Regions from separate parts of the Cupriavidus sp. HE11 genome, predicted to be linked through region 3. Evidence: predicted binding sites of a transcription regulator. Region 3 holds the regulator's gene; each other region holds the start of a gene.

Evidence for each region. Region 3 encodes LexA, which represses DNA repair genes until DNA is damaged. Its sites were predicted from a motif close to ACTGTATNNNNATACAGT; they were not measured.
Region 1: a site for LexA is predicted at 3,608-3,625, ahead of dinB (DNA polymerase IV). Genes of this name have one in related genera too.
Region 2: a site for LexA is predicted at 3,722-3,739, ahead of recA (recombinase RecA). Genes of this name have one in related genera too.

Annotation. Positions count from the first base shown of each region.
Region 1 is NZ_CP184464.1:1,877,063-1,884,665, forward strand. Features, by position in the region: gene ACOABP_RS08740 (carbohydrate porin) at 1-997, opposite strand, end outside; gene ACOABP_RS08745 (TRAP transporter substrate-binding protein) at 1,347-2,486, shown strand; gene rarD (EamA family transporter RarD) at 2,625-3,530, shown strand; gene dinB (DNA polymerase IV) at 3,647-4,819, shown strand; gene ACOABP_RS08760 (MFS transporter) at 4,933-6,129, shown strand; gene ACOABP_RS08765 (aspartate/glutamate racemase family protein) at 6,178-6,870, opposite strand; gene ACOABP_RS08770 (diguanylate cyclase) at 7,038-7,603, shown strand, end outside.
Region 2 is NZ_CP184464.1:2,491,302-2,498,904, forward strand. Features, by position in the region: gene ACOABP_RS11570 (MFS transporter) at 1-694, opposite strand, end outside; gene ACOABP_RS11575 (DUF4212 domain-containing protein) at 1,004-1,366, opposite strand; gene ACOABP_RS11580 (sensor histidine kinase N-terminal domain-containing protein) at 1,363-2,937, opposite strand; gene ACOABP_RS11585 (response regulator transcription factor) at 2,950-3,639, opposite strand; gene recA (recombinase RecA) at 3,922-4,983, shown strand; gene recX (recombination regulator RecX) at 5,082-5,549, shown strand; gene ACOABP_RS11600 (DUF2889 domain-containing protein) at 5,917-6,588, shown strand; gene sucC (ADP-forming succinate--CoA ligase subunit beta) at 6,679-7,603, shown strand, end outside.
Region 3 is NZ_CP184464.1:295,835-303,437, reverse strand. Features, by position in the region: gene ACOABP_RS01405 (family 78 glycoside hydrolase catalytic domain) at 1-928, opposite strand, end outside; gene ACOABP_RS01400 (acyltransferase family protein) at 1,017-1,403, opposite strand; gene ACOABP_RS01395 (hypothetical protein) at 1,953-2,189, shown strand; gene ACOABP_RS01390 (acyltransferase family protein) at 2,560-3,609, shown strand; gene ACOABP_RS01385 (hypothetical protein) at 3,937-4,191, shown strand; gene ACOABP_RS01380 (hypothetical protein) at 4,464-4,637, opposite strand; gene lexA (transcriptional repressor LexA) at 4,791-5,447, opposite strand; gene ACOABP_RS01370 (asparaginase) at 5,683-6,693, shown strand; gene rpsF (30S ribosomal protein S6) at 6,810-7,184, shown strand; gene priB (primosomal replication protein N) at 7,205-7,504, shown strand; gene rpsR (30S ribosomal protein S18) at 7,508-7,603, shown strand, end outside.

The DNA.
Region 1 (7,603 bases), 1.6 Mb from region 3:
GCGAATTCGGCGGCAGCAGTCCGGACGACATCAGGAACGGATTGCTGTCGCGGCGCCCCGCCCAGACGCTGGCGCCGTCGAGCACGGTCAGTCCGGACAGGCCGCTGACCGAGGTATAGAAGTTTGGCACCAGCGCGTACGGGTCCACCGCTGCGGCATTGCCATTGATCGACGTGGCATTGGTGCCCTTGGCCTGGGCAACCAGCTGGACCTGCGCGCCACCGCCGATATCCGCCACGGATTCGCGGATCTTGACCTCGCCCGAGCTGGTGCACGCCAGACCCTGCCCGAACCCTGCCGATGGCGTACCGCCGCCCGGACACGCGCGCTGCGTGCCGGAGCGGTCTTCCACGGCGGCGCGGCCGCTATAGCCGAGCCGCCAGACCGAATCGCCCGCGAGATCGTCAGCCGGAAGTTGCGAACGCAGCACTGGCGGGGCGTCGGATGGCGTCTCGGGCGTGATGTCGGCGTCTTCCGGATTGCGTGCCGCTGCCTGCATGTCGTGCTGCGGCAGCGCCGGGAATTCGCCCAGCCGATGCGGAAACAGCACCACGGGCGGTGGCGGAGGGGGCGGCGGCGCCAGTGAATCGGGCGGCCCGACAAAGTCCGGATTCTCGTTGGCCGGGGCCTGGGCTACCGTGGCGCCGGCCTCGGCGGGACTGGACCCTTCGCTGCCGGCATTGGCCGACTGGATCAGGTCCGCCAGCGGATCGGCAGACGCAGCGGTGGGTACGGCAGCAACTGGCGCGGCAGCAGGTACGGCAGCAGGTACGGCGGTGGCCGTGGAGGCGGTGGAGGCGGTGGATGCCGTGACAGGCACGGCACCTGCGGCGACTGCGGACGTCACCTGCTGGGTCGTACTCTCCGCAATCATCGGCGGAGGTGCCACCGAAGTGCCCGTTTGTGCGCATGCGCTGAGCCCCCACGCGGCCAGGACGGCAAAGGTCAGGCGGCGGCGGGCGAATGGGCGGGAGGGAGGCAGTACGGATTGCAGCATGGACACAACTGGACCGGCGTGGACGAACTCCGGGTGGGAGGGCTCAGTTTTTAACAGGCGAACTTTTTGACAGCAAGCCGGGTTACAAAATCCCGCGATGCCGTCACAAAGCGTTGGAAATGCGTCGGGATTCCCACATTGCGGAAGATGCGATGCACCGCTCCGAAGCATGCCCCCGCGCCATGGCAAAACCGTTGCAGAAGTGCTGAATTCCTAGCGAAAACCCCCATCCGGCAGGGCGTCCGTGCTTAAAACGCCACCGCTATAATCGACCGACCTGTCTTCCGCGTAACACAATTATCGGGTGCAAGGCAGTCACGCATACATATCTATAAAAGAGGAGATGTCCATGGAACGTCGTTCCTTCCTGTTGAAGGCTTCGGCCGTAGCAGCCACGGGTGCGCTTGCCGCCTGTGGCAAGGAAGACAAGCCCGCAGCCCCCGCCGCATCGGCCAGCGCACCGGGTGCGCCCGCCGTCATCGGCAGCAATCCGGCGGTGGAATGGCGCCTGGCGTCGAGCTTCCCGAAGTCGCTGGACACCATCTACGGTGCGGCCGAACTGCTGAGCCAGCGCGTGAAGGAACTGACCGACGGCAAGTTCAACATCAAGGTGTTCGCCGCCGGTGAAATCGTGCCGGGCCTGCAGGTGCTGGACGCCGTGCAGAACCAGACCGTGCAGATCGGTCACACGGCCGGCTACTACTACTTCGGCAAGAACCCGACGTTGTGCTTCGATACGACGATTCCGTTCGGCCTGACCGCACGCCAGCAGAACGCCTGGATGATGCAGGGCAACGGCATGAAGCTGATGCGCGAGTTCTTCAAGGAATACAACGTCGTCAACTTCATGGGCGGCAACACGAATGCCCAGATGGGCGGCTGGTTCCGCAAGGAAATCAAGACCGTGGCCGACCTGCAGGGCCTGAAGTACCGCGTGGCCGGCTTTGCCGGCGTGGTGCTGTCGCGCCTGGGCGTGGTGCCGCAGCAGATTGCCGGTGGTGACATCTACCCGGCGCTGGAAAAGGGCACGATCGACGCTGCCGAATGGGTGGGCCCGTACGACGACGAGAAGCTCGGCTTCTACAAGGTGGCGCCGTACTACTACTACCCGGGCTGGTGGGAAGGCAGCGCGCAGCTGTCGTTCTACGCATCGCAACCCGAGTACGACAAGCTGCCGGCGCTCTACAAGCGTGCGCTGGAGACGGCCACCATCGAGGCGCATACCAACATGATGGCCAAGTACGATACCGTGAACCCGCAGGCGCTGGCCCGCCTGCTCGAAAACGGCGTGAAGCTGCGTCCGTTCTCGAAGGAGATCATGGAAGCCTGCTTCAAGGCCACGCAGGAAGCGTACGCCGACGAAAGCGCCAAGAATCCGTCGTTCAAGAAGATCTTCGACGACTGGCGCGTCTTCCGCAACAACGAGGCCGCCTGGTTCAACGTGGCCGAGCAGGCATTCGCGCAATTCAGCTACGCGCGCAAGCTGTAAGCGGAGCCGTTCTGGCCACTAGGCCATTCCGGTTACTCGAAAAGCCCGGCTTCGGCCGGGTTTTTTCATGGCGCCACGCACCGGTCCACACCCCGGTAGAATCCGCCCCACAACCGGACTTCTACCCGGAATATTCCCATGCAACTTGGCATTTTCTACGCCCTGCTGGCGTACATCATCTGGGGCCTGCTGCCCCTCTACATCAAGTCCCTGCACGGCGTGGCGCCGCTGGAAATCCTGCTGCACCGCATGGTGTGGTCGCTGGTATTCCTGGGCGCAATACTGCTGTGGCGCCGGCACTTCGGCTGGCTGCGCGAAGTGGCGGCCAATCCGCGCCTGATCCTGAACTTTGCGGCCAGTGCCGGCCTGCTGTGCTGCAACTGGTTCCTCTATATCTGGGCGGTGTCGGCCGACCGCGTCGTGGATGCCAGCCTTGGGTACTTCATCAACCCGCTGTTCAGCGTGCTGCTGGGCGTACTGCTGCTGCACGAGCGGCTGCGTCCGGTGCAGTGGCTGTCGATCGCCATTGCGGCCGCTGGCGTGCTCTGGCTGACATGGTCGGCGGGACAACTGCCGTGGATTGCGTTGGGACTGGCGGCGTCGTTTGGTGGCTATGGCCTGCTGCGCAAGACCGGTGCGCTCGGCGCGCTGGAAGGTCTGTCGCTGGAAACGTTGATCCTGTTTCCGCTGGCAGCGGCGGCCCTGGGTTTCCTGGTACTGACCGGGCACGACACCACGCGCAGCGCAGCCACGGGTACGCAGATCCTGCTGCTGCTGGCCGGCCCGGTCACGGCGGTGCCGCTGCTGTTCTTTGCCGCTGGCGCCCGCCGCATTCCGCTGTCGCTGCTTGGCCTGTTGCAGTACGCGGGGCCGACGATCCAGCTGGGCCTGGGCATCTGGCTCTATCACGAGCCATTTCCGGCACAGAAGCAGATTGGCTATGCGCTGATCTGGATCTCGCTGGCGATCTACGCGACCGAGGGTCTGCTGGTCAGCCGGTTCACCAGCAAACGATCCATCGATACAAAAAATGAGGCCGCATAAAAATAGGCAGTAATCATCCGTCATGCGAATAGTTGAGGCGGCCAACCCCTATTTCGGAAACAAGGTCGCCCCACTATACTGTACGTTTATACAGTATTGATTCCCTTTCCTCAGCCATGCCCCCGAACGCCTCCCGGCGCATTGCCCATCTCGATATGGACGCGTTCTACGCTTCGGTGGAACTGTTGCGCTATCCGGACCTGCGCGGGCAGCCGGTGGTGATCGGCGGCGGCCGTAATGCGGTGCCCGAGGTGCTGCCAGACGGATCGCGCCGCTATGCGCGCCTGCGCGACTATGTGGGCCGGGGTGTGGTCACCACATCCACCTACGAGGCCCGTGCCCTGGGCGTGTTTTCGGCCATGGGCATGATGAAGGCGGCGAAGCTGGCACCCGACGCGATTCTGCTGCCCACGGACTTCGACGCCTACCGTCGCTACTCCGGACTGTTCAAGGCAGCGGTCAGAACATTCACCGGACAAATAGAAGATCGCGGTATCGATGAGATATATATCGATCTGAGTGATATAGAAGGCGAGCCGCACGAGGTAGCCGGCTGTATCAAGGCCGCCGTTCACGAAGCCACGGGTTTGACATGCTCGATCTGCGTGGCACCGAACAAGCTGCTGGCCAAGATCGGCTCCGAGCTCGACAAGCCCAACGGGCTGACCATCCTGACGCCTGCCGATATCCCCACGCGCGTCTGGCCGCTGGCCGCGCGCAAGGTCAACGGCATCGGGCCCAAGGCGGCCGAGAAGCTGCAGGCCATCGGCATCGACACGGTGGGAGACCTGGCCGAAGCCGATCTCGCGCTGCTGCAGGCCCATTTCGGCCGCAACTACGCAGGCTGGCTGGTGGAAGTGGCCCATGGCCGCGACGATCGCCAGGTGGTGGTCAGTTCCGAGCCCAAGTCGATGAGCCGCGAAACCACGTTCGAACGTGACCTGCATCCCCGTACCGACCGCCCCATGCTGTCGGAACAGTTCACCAGGCTGTGCATGCGGGTGGCCGACGACCTGCGGCGCAAGGGATACGTGGGGCGCACTGTGGGCATCAAACTGCGCTTTGACGATTTCCATACCGTCACGCGCGACCTGACGATGACAGCCCACACTGCCGATGGCGCGATGATCCGGCGCGGTGCCACCGAGTGCCTGAAGCGCATTCCGCTGGAGCGGCGCATCCGGCTGCTGGGCGTGCGCGTCAGCGCCCTGCTGCCGGCCGCCGAGCAGGGCGACGATCCGGCCCCGGTGCAGGAAGAATTCCGCTTCGACGACGAGGCGGAGGGCTGAGCCCGCCAAAAGCCCCCACGTCATACGGCCCTATCTATCTCCCGGTAGAATCGGCGGCTTCGACGGGCGTAGACCGAGAGCGCCCTGCTCCACCTCCGCCCCAAGCGCGCCCCATGAGCACATCCGCCGTCACCGCCCAACCTACCGCTGCCCCTGCCGCCTGGATCACGCCCTTGCTGGCCGTGGCCTGCGGCATGATCGTTGCCAACCTGTACTACGCGCAGCCGCTGGTCGGGCCGATTGCACGCGCGCTGCAGCTGTCGCCGGAAATCGCCGGCCTGATCGTCACGCTGATCCAGATCGGCTACTGTGTCGGCCTGCTGCTGCTGGTGCCGCTGGGCGATATCGTCGAGAACCGCAAGCTTGTGCTGACGCTGGTGGGCGGCTGCGCGATGGCCCTGCTGGCGGCGGCGCTGGCTACGCATGCCGGCGTGTTCCTGGTGGCAGGTTGCGCGATCGGGCTGTGCTCGGTGGCGGTGCAGGTGCTGGTGCCGTTTGCGGCGCATCTGGCGCCCGAACATGCGCGCGGCAGAGCGGTCGGCAATGTCACCAGCGGACTGCTGATGGGCATCATGCTTGCGCGTCCGGTATCGAGCCTGGTGTCGGACCTGTTCGGCTGGCACGCGATCTTTGCCGCGTCGGCCGTGGCGATGGTGCTGCTTGGCATCGTGCTGGCGCGCAAGCTGCCGCAGCGCCAGCCTGCGCCAGGCGTCAACTACATCCAGATGCTTGGCTCGATGCGCCATCTGCTGCGTACCCAGCCGGTGCTGCGCCGCCGCGCCGCCTACCAGGCCGCCATGTTCGGCGTGTTCAGCCTGTTCTGGACCACCACGCCGCTGTACCTGGCCGGGCCAGCCTTCCACATGTCGCAAACCGGCATCGCCATCTTCGCGCTGGTGGGTGTGGCCGGGGCGATTGCCGCGCCCATGGCGGGCCGCTACGCCGACCGTGGCCACAGCCGGCAAATGACCGCGCTGGCGCTTGCGCTGGGCGCGGCATCGTTCCTGCTGAGCCGGGTGGGCACCGAGGGCTCGCTGCTGTCGTTGCTGTCGCTGACGGTGGCCGCCGTGCTGCTCGACTTCGCTGTGTCGACCAACCTGGTGATCGGCCAGCGCGCCATCTTCTCGCTGTCCGACGAACATCGCAGCCGCCTGAATGGTCTCTACATGGCCATCTTCTTCGTGGGCGGCGCCATCGGCTCGTCGGTGGGTGCCTGGGCCTATGCGCGCGCCGGCTGGCCGCTGGCAAGCTGGATCGGCTTCGCCCTGCCCGCCATCGCGCTGCTGTACTTCCGTACGGAACGTCGTTGATCGGCTAATTCTGCCGGCCTGGTCAGGCCGCAAAGATTGAAGTTTCAGCTACGATGCCACCGCGCGGCGCAACGCGGCGCGCGCCAGCAGGCGCGTGGAGTCGAGCGTCGGCAATGACGAATTGCCATCGTCGATGATCAGTGGAATCTCGGTGCAGCCCAGCACCACTGCGTCGCAACCACTGTCCCGCAGGCCGTCGATCACGCGCTGGAACGTGGCTATCCCTTCCGGCGTGGCGATGCCAGGTACCAACTGGTTCATGATCACGTGGTCGATCACCGCGCGGTCTTCCACGGGAGGCCGCACTGCCACCAGCCCGCGTGTGGCCAGCGCCGCCGGATAGACCTCGCTGTCCACCAGCCATCGCGTGCCGGTGATGCCCAGCCGACGGAAGCCGCGTTCCAGGGCGGCGTCGGCCACTACGTCGGCGATGGAAAGCCATGGCAGCGGCGACGTTGGCTGCACCAGGCCCAGCGCCGCGTGGATCGTGTTGTCGGGGCAGATCACGAAATCGGCGCCGGCTGCCGCCAGCTTGTACGCCGAGCGCAGCATCAGGTTCGCCACGCCCTGGAGGTCGCCACGATCGAGGCATGCCACATAGGCGGAAAGCGACGGCGTATGCATCGTAATTTCCGGATGTCCGTGCGCGCCGAGGTGGCCGGCGCCTTCCATGCAGATCGTGCGATAGCACAGTGCCGCCCCTTCGGCGGAACAGGCCGCGATGCCGATGTGCTGTGGCATGAGAACGCTCCTTGATGATTGGCAGGCTTTCATGATGGCACGCGCCACGCGGCTGCACTACACTGAGCCGGCGCGCCACACCGTGGCGTGTCCCGCCGTCGATGTTGCAGGCGAAAGTCGCCGTTTCACTACCCGCCCCTGGGCGGGCCTTGCCGGGGAGACGTTCGATGTCATGGCGCAAACTGCTGCCGCGGCCGCGCTGGCTACCGCGTGCGGCGCTGATGCACCCGCAGCGCGTGGTGATCGTCGGCTTCGGCCTGGCGATGCTGCTGATGCTTATCGTCGGCGCGCGCGACCTGTACCTGTTGCGCGAACGCGTGCTGTCATCGCGCCAGCACGACCTGACATTGCGTGCACTGGGGGGCGAAGCGGTATTCGCCGCCGAACGCTCCAAGCTCGTCTTCGTGCGCGACTACGCGCAGCAATTGATCACCCTCTACGCCAGTGGCGTGGCGCCGGCCGATCCGGCCGTGGAGCGCGCCTTTGCCCAGCGCAATGACCCCGTCTGGCAAATGGAGGTGCCGCTTGGCGATGCGCCGGTGATCGGTGCAGCGCCAGCGCTGCTCGACGACCTTGAAGGTTTCGATCGCCGCGACGCCGATCTGCGCGCCGACCTCTACGCGGCGCGGCAACTGAGCCATGTGCTCGGCCTGAGCCTGCGCCTGCGCGATGGCAAGGACGCCGATGGCACGGTGAGCTATATCTCCAGCAACGGGCTTTACGTCACCTATCC
Region 2 (7,603 bases), 1.5 Mb from region 3:
CCTCGGCCTTCATCTTCTGGAAGGCCGGCGACTCGCTCATCGACAGGCGGATGTACACCGACATGGCCAGCAGCAGGATCGAGACCAGGAACGGGATACGCCAGCCCCATACTTCGAAGTTTGCGCCCGTGGCTTCGCGGACCAGCAGGATCACGATCAGCGACAGGAACAGGCCCAGCGTGGCCGTGGTCTGGATCCATGCCGTGTAGGCGCCGCGCTTGCCGTGCGGTGCGTGCTCGGCCACGTAGGTAGCCGCGCCGCCGTACTCGCCGCCCAGTGCCAGGCCCTGCAGCATGCGCAGCAGGATCAGGATGATCGGGGCCGCCCAGCCGATGGTGGCATAGCTGGGCAGCAGGCCGACGATAAACGTCGACAGGCCCATGATCAGGATGGTCACCAGGAAGGTGTACTTGCGGCCGATCATGTCGCCGAGGCGGCCGAACACCAGTGCGCCGAAGGGTCGCACGATGAAGCCCGCGGCAAAGGCCAGCAGCGCGAAGATGAATGCCGAGGTCGGGTCAAGGCCGGCGAAGAACTGCTTGGCGATGACCGCCGCCAGCGAACCGTACAGGTAAAAGTCGTACCACTCGAACACCGTGCCGAGGGAAGAGGCCAGAATGACCTTTTTCTCTTCCTTCGTCATCGGCGCATTGTGGGCCGCAGGTACGGCCCCCACGTTTTGCGCGTTTGCCATTTGTTGTCTCCTCCGTTTCCGTTCTTCCGTCGAAAATCTTCAAGGGGTCCTCGCCGTCGGGGGCGTGCACGTGTGCGCGTACCGGCCCACTGCGGCAAGGTTGCAACGATTGTGGGAGGCGAAACTTACTGAGTTCTGACAGATTCAGGACAAAGGGGGCTGAATCCGTCGGGGTATACGCTAGGAAAATCGGGCCGGTTCAGGACGCTGGCGTGCTGCATTGCGACGCATCCGGGCCGGGGGCGGCCTGCTGCCGCGCCGGGCGCCGTTCTTGCGCCGCAGCAATGCGCACGGCCCCAGAGGAAACCCTTAGATCGTGTCGTGACGGCGTTCGCCGCTGCCACTGTCAGGTTGGACGGGTGGCGCCGGGTGGGCTTCGGTGCCGGCGCCGGCCAGCTCGTTTTCGCGGGCGTGCATGTCGTCATCGGCGCGGTTCATGCGCCAGGCATACAGCGCGGCCATCAGCACGTAAAGAATCAGCGATCCCTGCGCGGCCATCCAGAACGAAAAGGGCCAGCCCAGGAAGTCAAAGCGCAGTTCGCGCGCAAACCAGCTTACGCCGAACGTGATCACGAACCACGCGGCCAGCAGTGCCAGGATCCATCGCACGTTGTGATGCCAGGCGTGCCGTTCCAGCGGCGTCATGCGGTCGCGGGGCTTTTTCCGGATCATGCCGCGCTCTCTTCCGGTGTGGTGCGGCGCAGGGTAATGCGCAGGCGCGCGCCGGCCAGCCGTGGCGACGTCTGGTAGACGTTGTCGTCGATGGTTACCTCGCCGCCATGCTGCTGCACGATTTCGCGCACGATGGCCAGCCCCAGGCCACTGCCTTCGGTGTTGGTGCCCAGCACACGGTAGAAGCGCTCCATCACCCGTTCGCGCTCGGTGGGCGCGATGCCCGGCCCCGTGTCTTCCACATCCAGGTAGGCGAACGGCTCGAACGCATCGCTGGTCACGCGCACCGTGGCGTGGCCGCCGGTGGGTGTGTAGCGGATGGCGTTGTCCACGAGGTTGTTGAGCATTTCGGTCAGCATCAGCCGGTTGCCGGTGATCATCACGGGATGGTCGTCGGCTTCCAGCCCCAGGTCGATGTTGCGCGCCCATGCCTGCGGCAGCCAGTCCTTGACCACATCGCGCGCCAGTGCGGCAAGATCCAGCGGCGCCATGCCGCCGGCGCCGGCCAGGTTTTCCATGCGCGCCAGCGACAGCAGCTGCGTTACCAGGTGTGCCGTGCGCTCGGAGCTGCCGGCAATCTGCGCCAGCGACCGGCGCAGTTCCTCGGGCGACTGCTCGCGCTGCGCCAGTTCGGCCTGCATGCGCAGCCCCGCCAGCGGTGTCTTCATCTGGTGCGCGGCATCGGCAATGAAACGCTTCTGTGTCTGCACGGACTGGTCCAGCTGGGCCAGCAGGTCGTTGAACGATGCCACCAGCGGCGTGATTTCCTGCGGCGCGGCGCGCTCGTCGATGGGGCTGGTATCGCCAGGATTGCGCGAGCGGATGCGCTGCTGGATGGCCGTCAGCGGGGCCAGCCCGCGCGTGAGCCCGAACCACACCAGCACCACGGCCAGCGGCAGGATCACGAACTGCGGCAGGATCACGCCCTTGATGATCTCGTTGGCCAGCCGGGCGCGCTTGTCCAGCGTCTCGGCCACCTGCACCAGCACCGGCTGGTTGCCGCCGACATTTTTCAGGTCGACATAGGTATAAGCCACGCGCACATCGTTACCGGCCACGCGGTCGTCACGCATCGACACCAGCCCGGCATGGCCCTGTTCCTCTTCGGGCGGCAGCGGCAGGTCGTGGTCGCCAGCCACGTACTCGCCGCGCTTGCCCACCACCTGGTAATAGATGTTGTCGGTCTCGTCGGCGCGCAGGATCTCGCGGGCCGACAGCGGCAACTGCAGCGTCACGCGCCCGTTCACTTCGCGCACCTGCTGCGACAGCACGATGGCGCTGGCCTCCAGCGCACGATCGAACGGCCCGTTGGCAATCGACTTTGCGACCAGGTACGTGACCGCGATGCTCATCGGCCAGAGCAGCAGCAGCGGCGCCAGCATCCAGTCCAGGATTTCGCCGAACAGCGAGCGCGGCGCGGGATGGGCCGACGATTCTTCCAGGTGAGGCAGGGCGTCGGCCAGCGCCGAGTCCTCGGCGGCGGCATCGGCCAGCGTGGGGCGCGCGGGTTCAGGCAGGGGGGCGGTGCCTGCGGCGGGATGGCGTCGCCAGGGCAGGCGCAGCAGGCTCATGGGCGGTTCGCGTCAGCCGTGGGTGGCCATGGCCGGCTGGAATTTCTCCAGGCAGTAGCCCAGGCCGCGCACGGTGGCAATGCGGATGCCACCCACCTCGATCTTCTTGCGCAGGCGATGCACGTAGACTTCGATGGCGTTGTTGCTGACTTCCTCGCCCCATTCGCACAGGTGGTCGACGAGTTGTTCCTTCGACACCAGCCGGCCGCTGCGCGTGAGCAGGATTTCCAGCAGGCCGATCTCGCGCGCCGACAGGTCCAGCATCTGGTCGTTGAGGAAGGCGATGCGGCCGACCTGGTCGAAGGCCAGCGGGCCGTGGCGCATCAGCGTGGCCCCGCCGCCGGCGCCGCGCCGCACCAGCGCGCGCACGCGCGCCTCCAGTTCGGACAGCGCGAACGGCTTTGCCATGTAGTCGTCGGCGCCCAGGTCGAGCCCCTTGACGCGTTCGTCCACGCCGTCGGCCGCGGTCAGGATCATCACCGGCAGCATCGCGCCGCGCGCGCGCAGCCGCTTGAGCACCTCCAGGCCTGGCATGCGGGGCAGGCCAAGGTCCAGGATCAGCAGGTCGAAATTCTGCGTGGAAAGGGCCGAGTCGGCTTCCACGCCATTGGCGACGTGGTCGACGGCATAGCCGGATTGGCGCAACGACCGTGTCAGGCCGTCCGCCAGCACGTCGTCATCTTCGGCGATCAGAATCCGCATGGTTTGTCTCCACCCTTGACACCTTTTTCGGGCCGGCATCGCCGGCCTCCGGTTTGCGGTGCCGGTGGGGCTTGCCAAGCATACTGTTTTTTTATACAGTACCCGACATTCCGCGAGAGTGGTCCCGGAAGGGACCGGCGCAGGGCCGGGACTGGCGAGTCACGGCGCCGAAAGGCTTCGGAAAGCCTCCGAAATTGATCGGAAAAGGCTTGAAAAGCAGGCGCCACGCCGCATGCGGCCTATTTATACACCAATTGACCACCCATTGACTGAAGGACGACCATGGACGACAAGAAGGCCGGCGCCGGCGTAAGCGCTGAGAAGCAGAAGGCGCTTGCCGCCGCGCTCTCCCAGATCGAGAAGCAGTTCGGCAAGGGCTCGATCATGCGCCTGGGCGATGGCGACGTCGAACAGGATATCCAGGTGGTGTCCACCGGATCGCTGGGCCTGGACATCGCGCTGGGCGTCGGCGGCCTGCCGCGCGGCCGCGTGGTCGAGATCTACGGCCCGGAATCGTCGGGCAAGACCACGCTGACGCTGCAGGTTGTTGCCGAAATGCAGAAGCTGGGCGGCACCTGCGCGTTCATCGACGCGGAACACGCGCTGGACGTGCAGTACGCCGGCAAGCTCGGCGTGGATGTGGGCAACCTGCTGATCTCCCAGCCGGACACCGGAGAGCAGGCACTGGAAATCACCGACGCGCTGGTGCGCTCGGGCTCGATCGACCTGATCGTGATCGACTCGGTGGCAGCGCTGGTGCCGAAGGCCGAAATCGAAGGCGAGATGGGTGATTCGCTGCCGGGTCTGCAGGCCCGCCTGATGAGCCAGGCGCTGCGCAAGCTGACCGGCACCATCAAGCGCACCAACTGCCTGGTCATCTTCATCAACCAGATCCGCATGAAGATCGGTGTGATGTTTGGTTCGCCTGAAACCACGACCGGCGGTAACGCGCTGAAGTTCTACGCCTCGGTACGCCTGGACATTCGCCGTATCGGCTCGATCAAGAAGGGCGACGAAGTGGTGGGCAACGAGACCAAGGTCAAGGTGGTCAAGAACAAGGTCTCGCCGCCGTTCCGCGAGGCGTTCTTCGACATCCTCTACGGCCAGGGTATTTCGCGTCAGGGCGAGATCATCGACCTGGGCGTGGATGCCAAGATCGTCGAGAAGTCGGGTGCGTGGTACAGCTACAACGGCGACAAGATCGGTCAGGGCAAGGACAACGCGCGTGAATACCTGCGCGAGAATCCGGACATCGCCGCCGAGATCGAAAACAAGGTGCGTGCGGCACTGGGTGTGGCCCCGACGAACACCACGCTGGGCGCGCCGGCCGAACTCGAAGGCTGAGGTTGACGCCTGCCGGCAACGAAAGCCGTCGCATGACAGTGCGGCGGCTTTTTTGTTTTCTGCCCCTTCCTTTTCCCGAAACGCTTCCCTGATTCCTGATGGCCGGAACCCGTCCTCCGCTTTCCCTCAAGGCCCGCGCCGTTGGCTATCTGTCGCGCCGCGAGCACAGCCGTGCCGAGCTGGCGCGCAAGCTGGCGCCCCATGCCGAATCGGCGGAGGAAGTGGAAGCCTTGCTCGACGCGCTGGAGCGTGAAAACTGGCTGTCGAATGATCGCTTCGTCGACAGCCTGGTCAACCGGCGCGCCAGCCGATATGGCGCGGCGCGGGTGATGCAGGAGGCCAAGACGCACCAGCTGGGCAACGATCAACTGCGCGACCTCCAGGACCGGTTGCGCGATACCGAACTGGAGCGGGCCGCCGAAGTCTGGCGCAAGCGCTTCGGTGTGCCGCCCGATTCACCTGAGGCGAAGGCCAAGCAGATCCGGTTCATGATGGCTCGCGGGTTCTCGCGTGCGGTGATCGGCAAGATCATCCGGGGCGCCGAAGACGAGTACGACGGCGAGTAGCAACACCGGGTGGCCATCTGCATACCTGCGTACGCATAAGGGGTATTCGTGCGGACGTCAAGCCAGTTGTCGTACCACTGATGCAACGCAGCGCCACTTCGCGCCGCAGGCCGGAAACCCTGATGTGGAGCGGGTTTGACGTCTTTGTCATTGCAACAATCCGGGCCGGACAGACTGTCGCGCAGGATGTTCCCGGTCAAAGCAGCGCGGCATGTTAAACTCCACGAGTTCCCCGGCCCAGGCGGCCGTCCGGCGTGCGCCGGGCTGCCCGGACGGAAGCAAGCCGCGAAGTTCGCCGTAGCGAACCCCGCGTAAGTACCGCCCCCGAATTCCGCCACGTTCAGCCTGCCGCTTCAGCCCCGCTGTCATGCCGCTTTCCCCACCCGTCAACCGTGCCTTGCGTCATCGCCGTGCCATCACGGCCGAAGCGTATTTGCGGGATGACGGCCTGTGGGACATCGAGGCCCGGCTGACCGATACGAAGCCGCGCGATATCGAATTGGCCGCCAACCGCATCCGTCCCGAAGGCCAGCCGCTGCACGATCTGTGGCTGCGCGTGACGATCGATCTGCGCCTGAATATCGTGGACGCCGAGGCATGCTCTGACTGGGTGCCTTATCCGACGCATTGCGACACGATCGGCCCGGCTTACCGCAAGCTGATCGGCCTGAACCTGATGAAGGGGTTCCGCAAGGCCGTGCGCGACCGGCTGGGCCATGTGGCCGGCTGCACCCATCTCACCGAACTGGCCGGCGTGCTGCCGACCGCAGCCATCCAGGCCTTCGCGGGCGACGTGTTCAAGATTCGCGACGGCGCCGACGATCCCAATCCCGAACCACCGATGCAACTCCATGGATGCCACGCGCTCCATTTCGAGGGCGAGGTGGTTCGCCAGTTTTACCCGCGCTGGTATGGTCACCAGCCGAAACCGAAAGCCGGCGCTGCGGCGTCGTCCCCCCAGACCGCGTCACGCGCCGATGCCCCCGCATCAGGTGGCGAAGACACCCTGGCCCACCGGCCCAACGGTACGTCGGGCTGACCGTCACGGTCGGCTCTAGGAAACAGGCGCAAGCCCTTCGTCTCCAACTATTTTTCCAATCCCTTTACGCCTACCCGAAAGGAAACACGCATGAATATCCATGAGTATCAAGGCAAGGAAATCCTGCGCAAATACAATGTGCCGGTTCCGCGCGGCATCCCGGCTTTCTCGGTCGAAGAGGCCCTGAAGGCGGCTGAACAGCTCGGCGGCCCGGTGTGGGTTGTCAAGGCACAGATCCACGCAGGCGGCCGCGGCAAGGGCGGCGGCGTGAAGGTGGCCAAGAGCATCGACGAGGTGAAGACCTACGCCAGCAACATTCTCGGCATGACGCTGGTGACGCACCAGACCGGCCCGGAAGGCAAGAAGGTCAACCGCCTGCTGATCGAAGAAGGCGCCGACATCAAGAAGGAACTGTACGTTTCGCTGGTGGTGGACCGCGTGTCGCAGAAGGTGGCCCTGATGGCATCGAGCGAAGGCGGCATGGACATCGAGGAAGTCGCTGCCCACACCCCGGAAAAGATCCACACGCTGATCGTTGATCCGGCCGAAGGCCTGAAGGACGCTGACGCCGACGACATCGCCCGCAAGATCGGCGTGCCCGACGCCAGCATCGCCCAGGCTCGCCAGGCACTGCAAGGCCTGTACAAGGCGTTCTGGGAAACCGACGCTTCGCTGGCCGAAATCAACCCGCTGATCCTGACCGGCGACGGCAAGGTCATCGCCCTGGACGCCAAGTTCAACTTCGACTCGAACGCACTGTTCCGTCACCCGGAAATCGTTGCGTACCGTGATCTGGACGAAGAAGACGCCAACGAAATCGAAGCCTCGAAGTTCGACCTGGCCTACATCTCGCTGGACGGCAACATCGGCTGCCTGGTGAACGGCGCCGGCCTGGCCATGGCCACCATGGACACCATCAAGCTGTTCGGCGGCGAGCCGGCCAACTTCCTGGACGTTGGCGGCGGTGCCACCACCGAGAAGGTGACCGAAGCCTTCAAGCTGATGCTGAAGAACC
Region 3 (7,603 bases):
TGGACTTCGCTACTGGAAACTCCTTGCGCAGTATCGAATCGGCGTTCTCGATAGATTCTGTGCTTTGGCTATTCAATTGAAGCTTGCGAAAGCCGGGGACAGGCGTCCCATTCAGATACGCGTCGCCGAAGTCGTAGCTAGTGGCGGTGGAGGTGTACCAGCCGATTTGCCCTGAGACTTCCGATTGTTCGATGTAATATTTTCCCGGCGGTAGGGGCCGTTGCGGCTTTAGCGTGAGCCAAATACCGTCACGAATGTTCTCAAAGCGCTGTCTGGCGATCAATTGGCCGCCTGGCTTGTCCCGATAGAGCGAAATTGTGGCGCTTGAGTTCGTTGTTTGAAATGTGGGAACGAGCAAAGCAACTGAATTGAGCACCGCCGTGGCAGCGAAACTCTGACCTTGCGTGCCACCCCCCGCAAGTTTGTCGGGGCGATCTGTAGATCCGAATGCAGGGGAGAAAGGCAACGGCTGATCGTGGCCTATCCACTGTGCTCGCCAATCGCTATCGGAAAGAAGTCCCATCTCCCACCAACTGGGGGCGCTCCATGCCGATGGCTGGCCGCGCGAATCCCAGACACGAACCATCCAATAATATCGGCTACGCGACGACAGTGCGGGGCCGCCATATGTAACCAGGATCGACTGGTCCGACTCGATCTTTCCGCTGTCCCAAATATCAGGCGTCGCGAGTCTGTCGGGCGTCGAAGCTACTCTGACTTCATATGCGCTCTGAACCTGGCTCCTTTTGTCGGACCCGAGTATCCAACTCAGTCTAGGCTTGGCAATATCAATCCCAAGCGGATTGGACGCGTACTCCACCGACGTACTTTGGATCCGGAGGTCCCCCGAGCTAAAGGCGGGGCTTGATGCAAGGCATGAGATGAGCAGTGCAAACGCCAAGGCCGCGACAGATCTTGCTGTTTTCATTTGTATCTTCGATTCTCTAAGGCTGGAGCTGATTCTCTACGGCTGGAGCTATGTGCGCTCCTTGTGCGGGGGCGGGGCGTTATGAGATTCAGCGCCTCCACCAGCGATGCCCAGTCCGAGACTCTTGTACTCGCCAGACAGAAGCGCAAACCATGCCGAGCGCATAACACGAGACCAGAACGCCAAGGAGGGCAGGGAAAATCCGCCTTACGTGGCGGCTGTAGAAAGTCAGTAGGCTAAACCTGTTCTTCTCAAGGTCTTCGATCAGGATGCCGGAAATCAGGAATCCAGAAATGACGAAGAATATGTCGACTCCTACGAAACCGCGTGGCGTCAGCTGCGGGAAAGCATGAAATATGACGACGACCAGTACCGCAACAGCGCGTAGGCCGTCTATCTCTCGGCGATAGGCGGATTCGGCTGGCGCAAGCGCTGAGCCGGATGCTGGTTGCGCTATTGGTTCGTAGAGTTTCATGCGTCTTAAAGTGCGCTTTTAGATGCCTATGGATACGAGGCGCGAATATAGCAGACGAGCCGATGACGGCGTGGTTCTGGTACAGCCGCAACTTGAACGCGCTGGCCGATTCCGGCGACTTTGTAACGCTGACCCGGCGCATCAATGGGGGCACGAACGGACTCGCCGACCGACAGGACCGGTGGGCGCGTGCGACGAGCGCGATGGGAATTCAATAATGCCGCGGCAGCGGTGACCGGGGCATCAATGAATGAAGAATCAATCGTGGTAGCGAAGGTCGGCGGTGAGGCGGCGCTGGGCGCGGCAATCGCATCGAAGTTCATTCCGGGGAACTGGTGGCAGCGCGGCGTCTCCTTTCTGGGGAGTATGGGCGTCGGTTGCCTGGTTGGCGGCGCGGCAGTGGAACGCTTCGGCCTGATGCCAGGCAGCATACCCACATGCTTGCAGTGGCCGCTTCAGCGGTGTTCGGGTTGGCGATCGTCAACAACGGGATGCGGCAGATCCCCGAGTGGATGAACGCGGTCCGTCGCCGCTTCATCGGGAGCTGAGATGCAGGCGATCAACCTGATGGCGAACGCCATCATCTTTGCCGGTTCGATCTGGGCAGTACTCACGCAGAAGGTGCCTAACCGGACGGGCGGGGCGCTGATCCTGTTGCTGGTGAACTTTGCAGCTTTCGGCAACATGGTGTCGCCGTGGTTGTGGGCGGCTTGTCGTCTTTCAGGCTGGCCCAGCCCAAGAAGTAGGTCCAGACGTCGACCGCGTAAGCTGGCAGCATGTCTTTGATCTGCCACGCCTTGCCCTCGCCGGACTGTCACATGGAATGTTCGGCGTAGTCGAAGCAGCGGACCGGCCGGCTTCGTCCAGAGCGTAGTAACGGTCGTAGTCCGGCCTGACAGGGTTGACCGGCTGGCCGCCGGGTGGAACTGACGGGCGAGGCTTCGGAGAAAGGCGGGGCGTGTCTGCGATATACTGTATATATATACAGTATATCGCAGACAAAGGCAGGCTAATTCTTCGGCGCTTCCCAGGGCGTCGCGTGGCCCTTACCGCCGGCCCGGAGCAGCGCATCCTCATCTGTTTGGAGCGGTCGAGGTATATCAGGCCGCTTCGGGTAACATAGCGCCCTGATCAAGGCACCAGCGGCAAAAACGGAATGAAAGCGTCTGCACCACGAGTAAATGAAATCGATTTTTTGCGATTCTTCGCCGCGTTGCTGGTGGTCGCTTTTCATTATGCGTTCCGGGGCAGTGCGGCCGACGACCTTTCTACGTTCAGTTACCCCGCGTTAATCCCCGCAGCGAAGTATGGCTATCTAGGCGTCGATCTGTTTTTTATGATCAGCGGCTTCGTCATCCTCATGACGGCGGCCAGCGGGTCGCTGAGGCACTTCGTTGTTTCGCGTGTGACCAGGCTATTCCCAGCGTTCTGGGTGTGCTGCACCATCACATTTATCACTGCGCTAGTAATCGGCGGAGCGCGCTATCCCGTCACGTTTGGGCAGTACATCGCAAATATGCTGTCGCTCGGTTCGGGGCCAGGCGTGGCGCCCATCGATGGGGCGTACTGGTCGCTTGCGATCGAGATCAAGTTTTACGCGCTGGTGGCAATCGCGATGGCACTCGGCGCGACAAAGAGAGAGGAAGTGCTGCTGTGGGGATGGGCCTGCGCAACTGCCTTCGTCGATGTGTTTGGGCTGGATGCGTTCAAGCCATGGCTGCTCGCTGACTACGCGCCATACTTCATCGGCGGTGGAGCATTGTTCCTCACGTGGTCGAGAGGTCTATCCATTTCCCGCGGTGCACTGATAGTCAGTGCGTGGGGTTTGGCGACAGTGCATGCCATTAGCAGGGCATCAGGCATTGCTGCGTACTATAAAACGCCCATCAGTGGGACGGTGGTCGGCCTGATCGTTGCCCTGTTCTTCATTACGATGCTGCTGATTGCCACAAAGCGCACCGGGCCTTTCAAGGCATGGCGGACTACTACCCTCGGCGCCATCAGCTACCCGCTTTACCTTCTGCATCAGTTCATCGGGTACATGCTGCTCAATGCCGCCCCCATTCAAAGCCCGATTATGTTCTGGGCTCTTGTCGTGTTGATGATCGCTGCGTCCTATGCGGTGCACATCTTTGCGGAACGCCCGATCGCAGCCCATCTGAAGCGTGTCCTAAACAATGCGCGCCGGACCAACCGCGCTTACTGAGGCTGGCTGGATACTACGCGGGGGGGGGCGCCGGTCGATTTGCCAGCTTTTTTGCCAGTATTTCTCAGAAAACCGCATGGTTGAGCCAGATCGCTGGGGTTCGAGTCCGCGGCGCCCGGGGAGGCGACGAAGCCCCCTCAATTCCGTGGGAATACCCTGAGAAAAACACGGGAATTTTCGGTGTTTTAGGGCTTCGAGTATTCCCGCGAATCGCCCGGAAACCGGCTCTGGGCAAGGCTTCGCGGCGCGTATATCGTTGGGCTTCCGGCGCCTGTTGATTTCCTATGCTGTACTGGATACCAGAACCAGATGCCAGTGGAGGCGATCATGGTCCAGCGCTTCTTCGATCTTCCTCAGCAAGAGCAGGACGCGGTTGCGGCCGCGTGTGCAAAGCACGGGTTTGTGCCGGACGACTTTGAATTTGTCGTGGATGGTGTTGACGGCGGCCGTCAGACCGTTGCCGTCGAGCGGGTCGTGGGTGGGCACTTTCAGAAATACAAGGTGCCCGACGGCTCGGGTTGGACGGTGGCCTTCGAGGCTGATCTCGATGCCGACTGGTTCGGCGCGCCCTTGGCAGACTGAGGATCGGGTGGGCCTTCTTCGGGCAGACCCCCTAAGCGATCGGCCAAAAAAAACCGGCCCTTGGCGGGGTCGACAAGGTCCGGTCATGCGCATGACGCGAATACGCCAGTGATGCAGTGCGCGTCAGTGAGTTTAATCAGGCTTCTGTCAGTTTTAAATGAAGCCTTAATTACACGTTGTGGGCTCGCAACTCCACTTCTTACAAAGCGGGGCGTCTGACCTCTGAAGAGGCGGGCCGTTTGCCCGCGTGGCACGGCGCGGGCGAAAAGACGTCAGTCGAGCAGCTTCGTGCTCGGTTCGGCGAGTTCCAGCATGCGGCAGATGGCGGCCATGTTGCCGACCATCGTGCGGCGTTGCGCGCCCTGGTAGACGCGGACGCCCTTGATTTGCCGGAACGGGACCGGCTTGACCGGGCGGCGGGAAGCGGTGGGATTCGATTGCAGCATGGCAACACCTCGTTATTTGCGACAGCAGTGGTCCGCGCCCGTCGTCCAGCAAGGACGGGGCGGCGTGGGCAAAGCAAAGCGGGTGACCAGGGCAGACGGCCGTGCTGCCTAAGTCTCGGGAGTCGGAGACGCTGTCAGGCGCCTCCGGTCACGCTAGAAGCCTGATGATCGGATCAGGCCGACAGCGATACCTTCCAGGGAGAATTCATCGCGGCCCGAATGGAGCACAATATTCTGGAAATCGGGGTTTTCGGCGATCAGTTCGATCGTGTCGCCGCGTTTCTTCAGGCGCTTGACGGTGACATCTTCGCCAAGGCGGGCCACGACGATCTTGCCGTTGGCGGCCTCGCTGGCCTTCTTGACGGCCAGCAGGTCGCCGTCCAGGATGCCGGCGTCGCGCATGCTCAGACCGCGTACTCGCAGCAGGTAGTCAGGGCGCTCGTCGAACACGGAGGCGTCCACTTGGTATTGGCGATCGATATGCTCCGCGGCAAGGATCGGGCTGCCTGCAGCGACGCGACCGACCAGCGGTAGTGTCAGTTGCAGCACGCCAGCCATCGGCAGCGTGAACTGGTCGGAACGCTCCGAATCGCTGCGTGCCACCTTGAGTCGGATGCCGCGCGATGCGCCGGGCGTCAGTTCGATCACTCCCTTGCGCGCCAGCGCCCGCAGGTGTTCCTCGGCCGAATTGGGCGAGGAAAAACCGAACTCGGCGGCGATCTCGGCGCGTGTGGGCGGAAAGCCCGTGTTGCGGATCGTGTCGCGGATCAGATCGAAAATCTGCTGCTGCCGGGGTGTCAGGGTCGCCATGGTTCGCCGGTCTCTCGTGCCGAAGCACTGTATGTTTAAACAGTATGCTGTGATTTTATACAGTATCGTGTGAAGTGCAAGCACAATTTGCGCAGCGGGCTCTACATGGACCGAACCCGGCCCGGTGGCTTCGCGGGTTTGTCATGGGGTAGCCGGCGCGGCGCGGCAGTTACAATCGTTGGTCGGATCCAGGGTAGTGCGCCCCTAAAGCCAGTCCATAAGCCAGCCTTCATTCATGCCAGCTTCCTCGTCATTGCCGCCCCGCGTTGTTGTTCTTGCCACTGGCGGCACCATTGCCGGGACGTCCGGCGATCCCGCCAGTAGTGCCCAGTACCAGGCCGCCACCGTGCCGGTGTCGCAGCTGGTGCAGGCGGTTCCCGCGCTGGCCGATGTGGCGCACGTGGCGACCGAGCAGGTGGCGCAGATCGACAGCAAGGACATGGCGTTCGGTCTCTGGCAGCAACTGGCGGGGCGCGTGGCGTACTGGTCGGCTCAGCCGGATGTGGCCGGTATTGTGATCACGCATGGCACCGATACGCTTGAGGAAACGGCGATGTTCCTGCACCTGACGCAGACGTGTCCGGTGCCGGTGGTCATCACGGCGGCGATGCGGCCGGCGACCTCGCTGTCGGCCGATGGCCCGCTGAACCTGCTCGATGCCGTGCGCGTCGCGGCCAGTCCGGATGCAAGGGGTGGCGGGGTGCTCGTGGTCCTGAACCAGCAGATCCATGCGGCTCGTGACGTGACCAAGGCGCACACGTCGGCTGTCGACGCGTTTGTCTCGCCGAATACGGGGCCGCTCGGTTACGTGCAGGACGCCTATATTCGATTCACGCGCATGCCGGCGCGGCGCGACATGGCGATTTTGCCGGTGCCGACGACCTGGCCGCTGGCGGAGATCGTGGTCAGCCATGCCCAGCCGGGCAGGGTGGCCATCGATGCGATGGTGGCGGCAGGTGTGAAGGGGCTGGTGGTGGCCGCCACGGGGAACGGTTCGATTCACGAAACCCTGGCGGCGGCGCTGGCCGATGCGGCCGGTGCCGGCGTTGCTGTGGTGCGCAGTTCGCGTACCGGAGCGGGGCATGTGTCGATACCGGCGCATCCGTCGCCGCGGGCCGGTTTGTTCGTGTCGGCGGGCGACCTCAACCCGTACAAGGCGCGCGTGCTGCTGCTGCTTGCGCTGGCGGCCGATCCATTGCTGGGCTTCGATGCCGGGCGCCTGCAGTCGGTGTTCATGGCCTGCTGAACCCGCCCTGCGCCCGAGCCTTGCGGATTTGCAGGGTTCCGGGCTATACTCGCGGGCTATTCAACCTTGCCGCACCGGACGTGACGCCCGGGTGGCTCATCCCAAAAGGAGCGTCAATGCGTCATTACGAAATCGTATTTATCGTCCATCCGGACCAGAGCGAACAAGTGCCGGCGATGATCGAGCGCTACAAGCAGCTCGTCACGTCGCAAAATGGCCAGATCCACCGCGTGGAAGACTGGGGCCGCCGTCAGATGGCCTACATGATCCAGAAGCTGGCCAAGGCTCATTACGTTTGCCTGAACATCGAATGCGGCAAGGACACGCTGGCTGAACTCGAGCACGCGTTCAAGTTCAATGACGCCGTGCTGCGTCACCTGATCGTCCAGACCAAGAAGGCTGAGACCGCTCCGTCGCCGATGATGAAGGAAGTGCAGCGCGAAGAAGCCCGCAAGGCCGCGCAAACGACCACGGAAGGCCAGGCCGCCTGAGTGCGGACTGCTGTGTCGCGGTGAACCAGCTCCGGCTGACCGCCACGCTCGCCGAGCGAGATACGCTTCGCTATACGCCGGCCGGCATCCCTGTCGTCAACTGCATCCTGCAGCATGTCGGCGAGGTGATGGAGGCGGAAACGCCCCGGCAGGTGGAATTCGCAGTGGTGGCCATGGGCATCGGCCCGATTGGCCAGCGGCTCGAGCGCATGCCGCTCGGCACGCTGCTCGACTGCGAAGGCTTTCTGGCCCGCAAGCACCGCAACAGCAAGACACTGGTCTTTCACATCACTCGATGTAAAGCATTCGAAAAGGATTGAATCATGGCATTCGTCAAACGTGACAACAAGAACAAGAAGCGCTTCCAGCAACAGAACCCGCTGTTCAAGCGCAAGCGCTTCTGCCGCTTCACCGTGGCT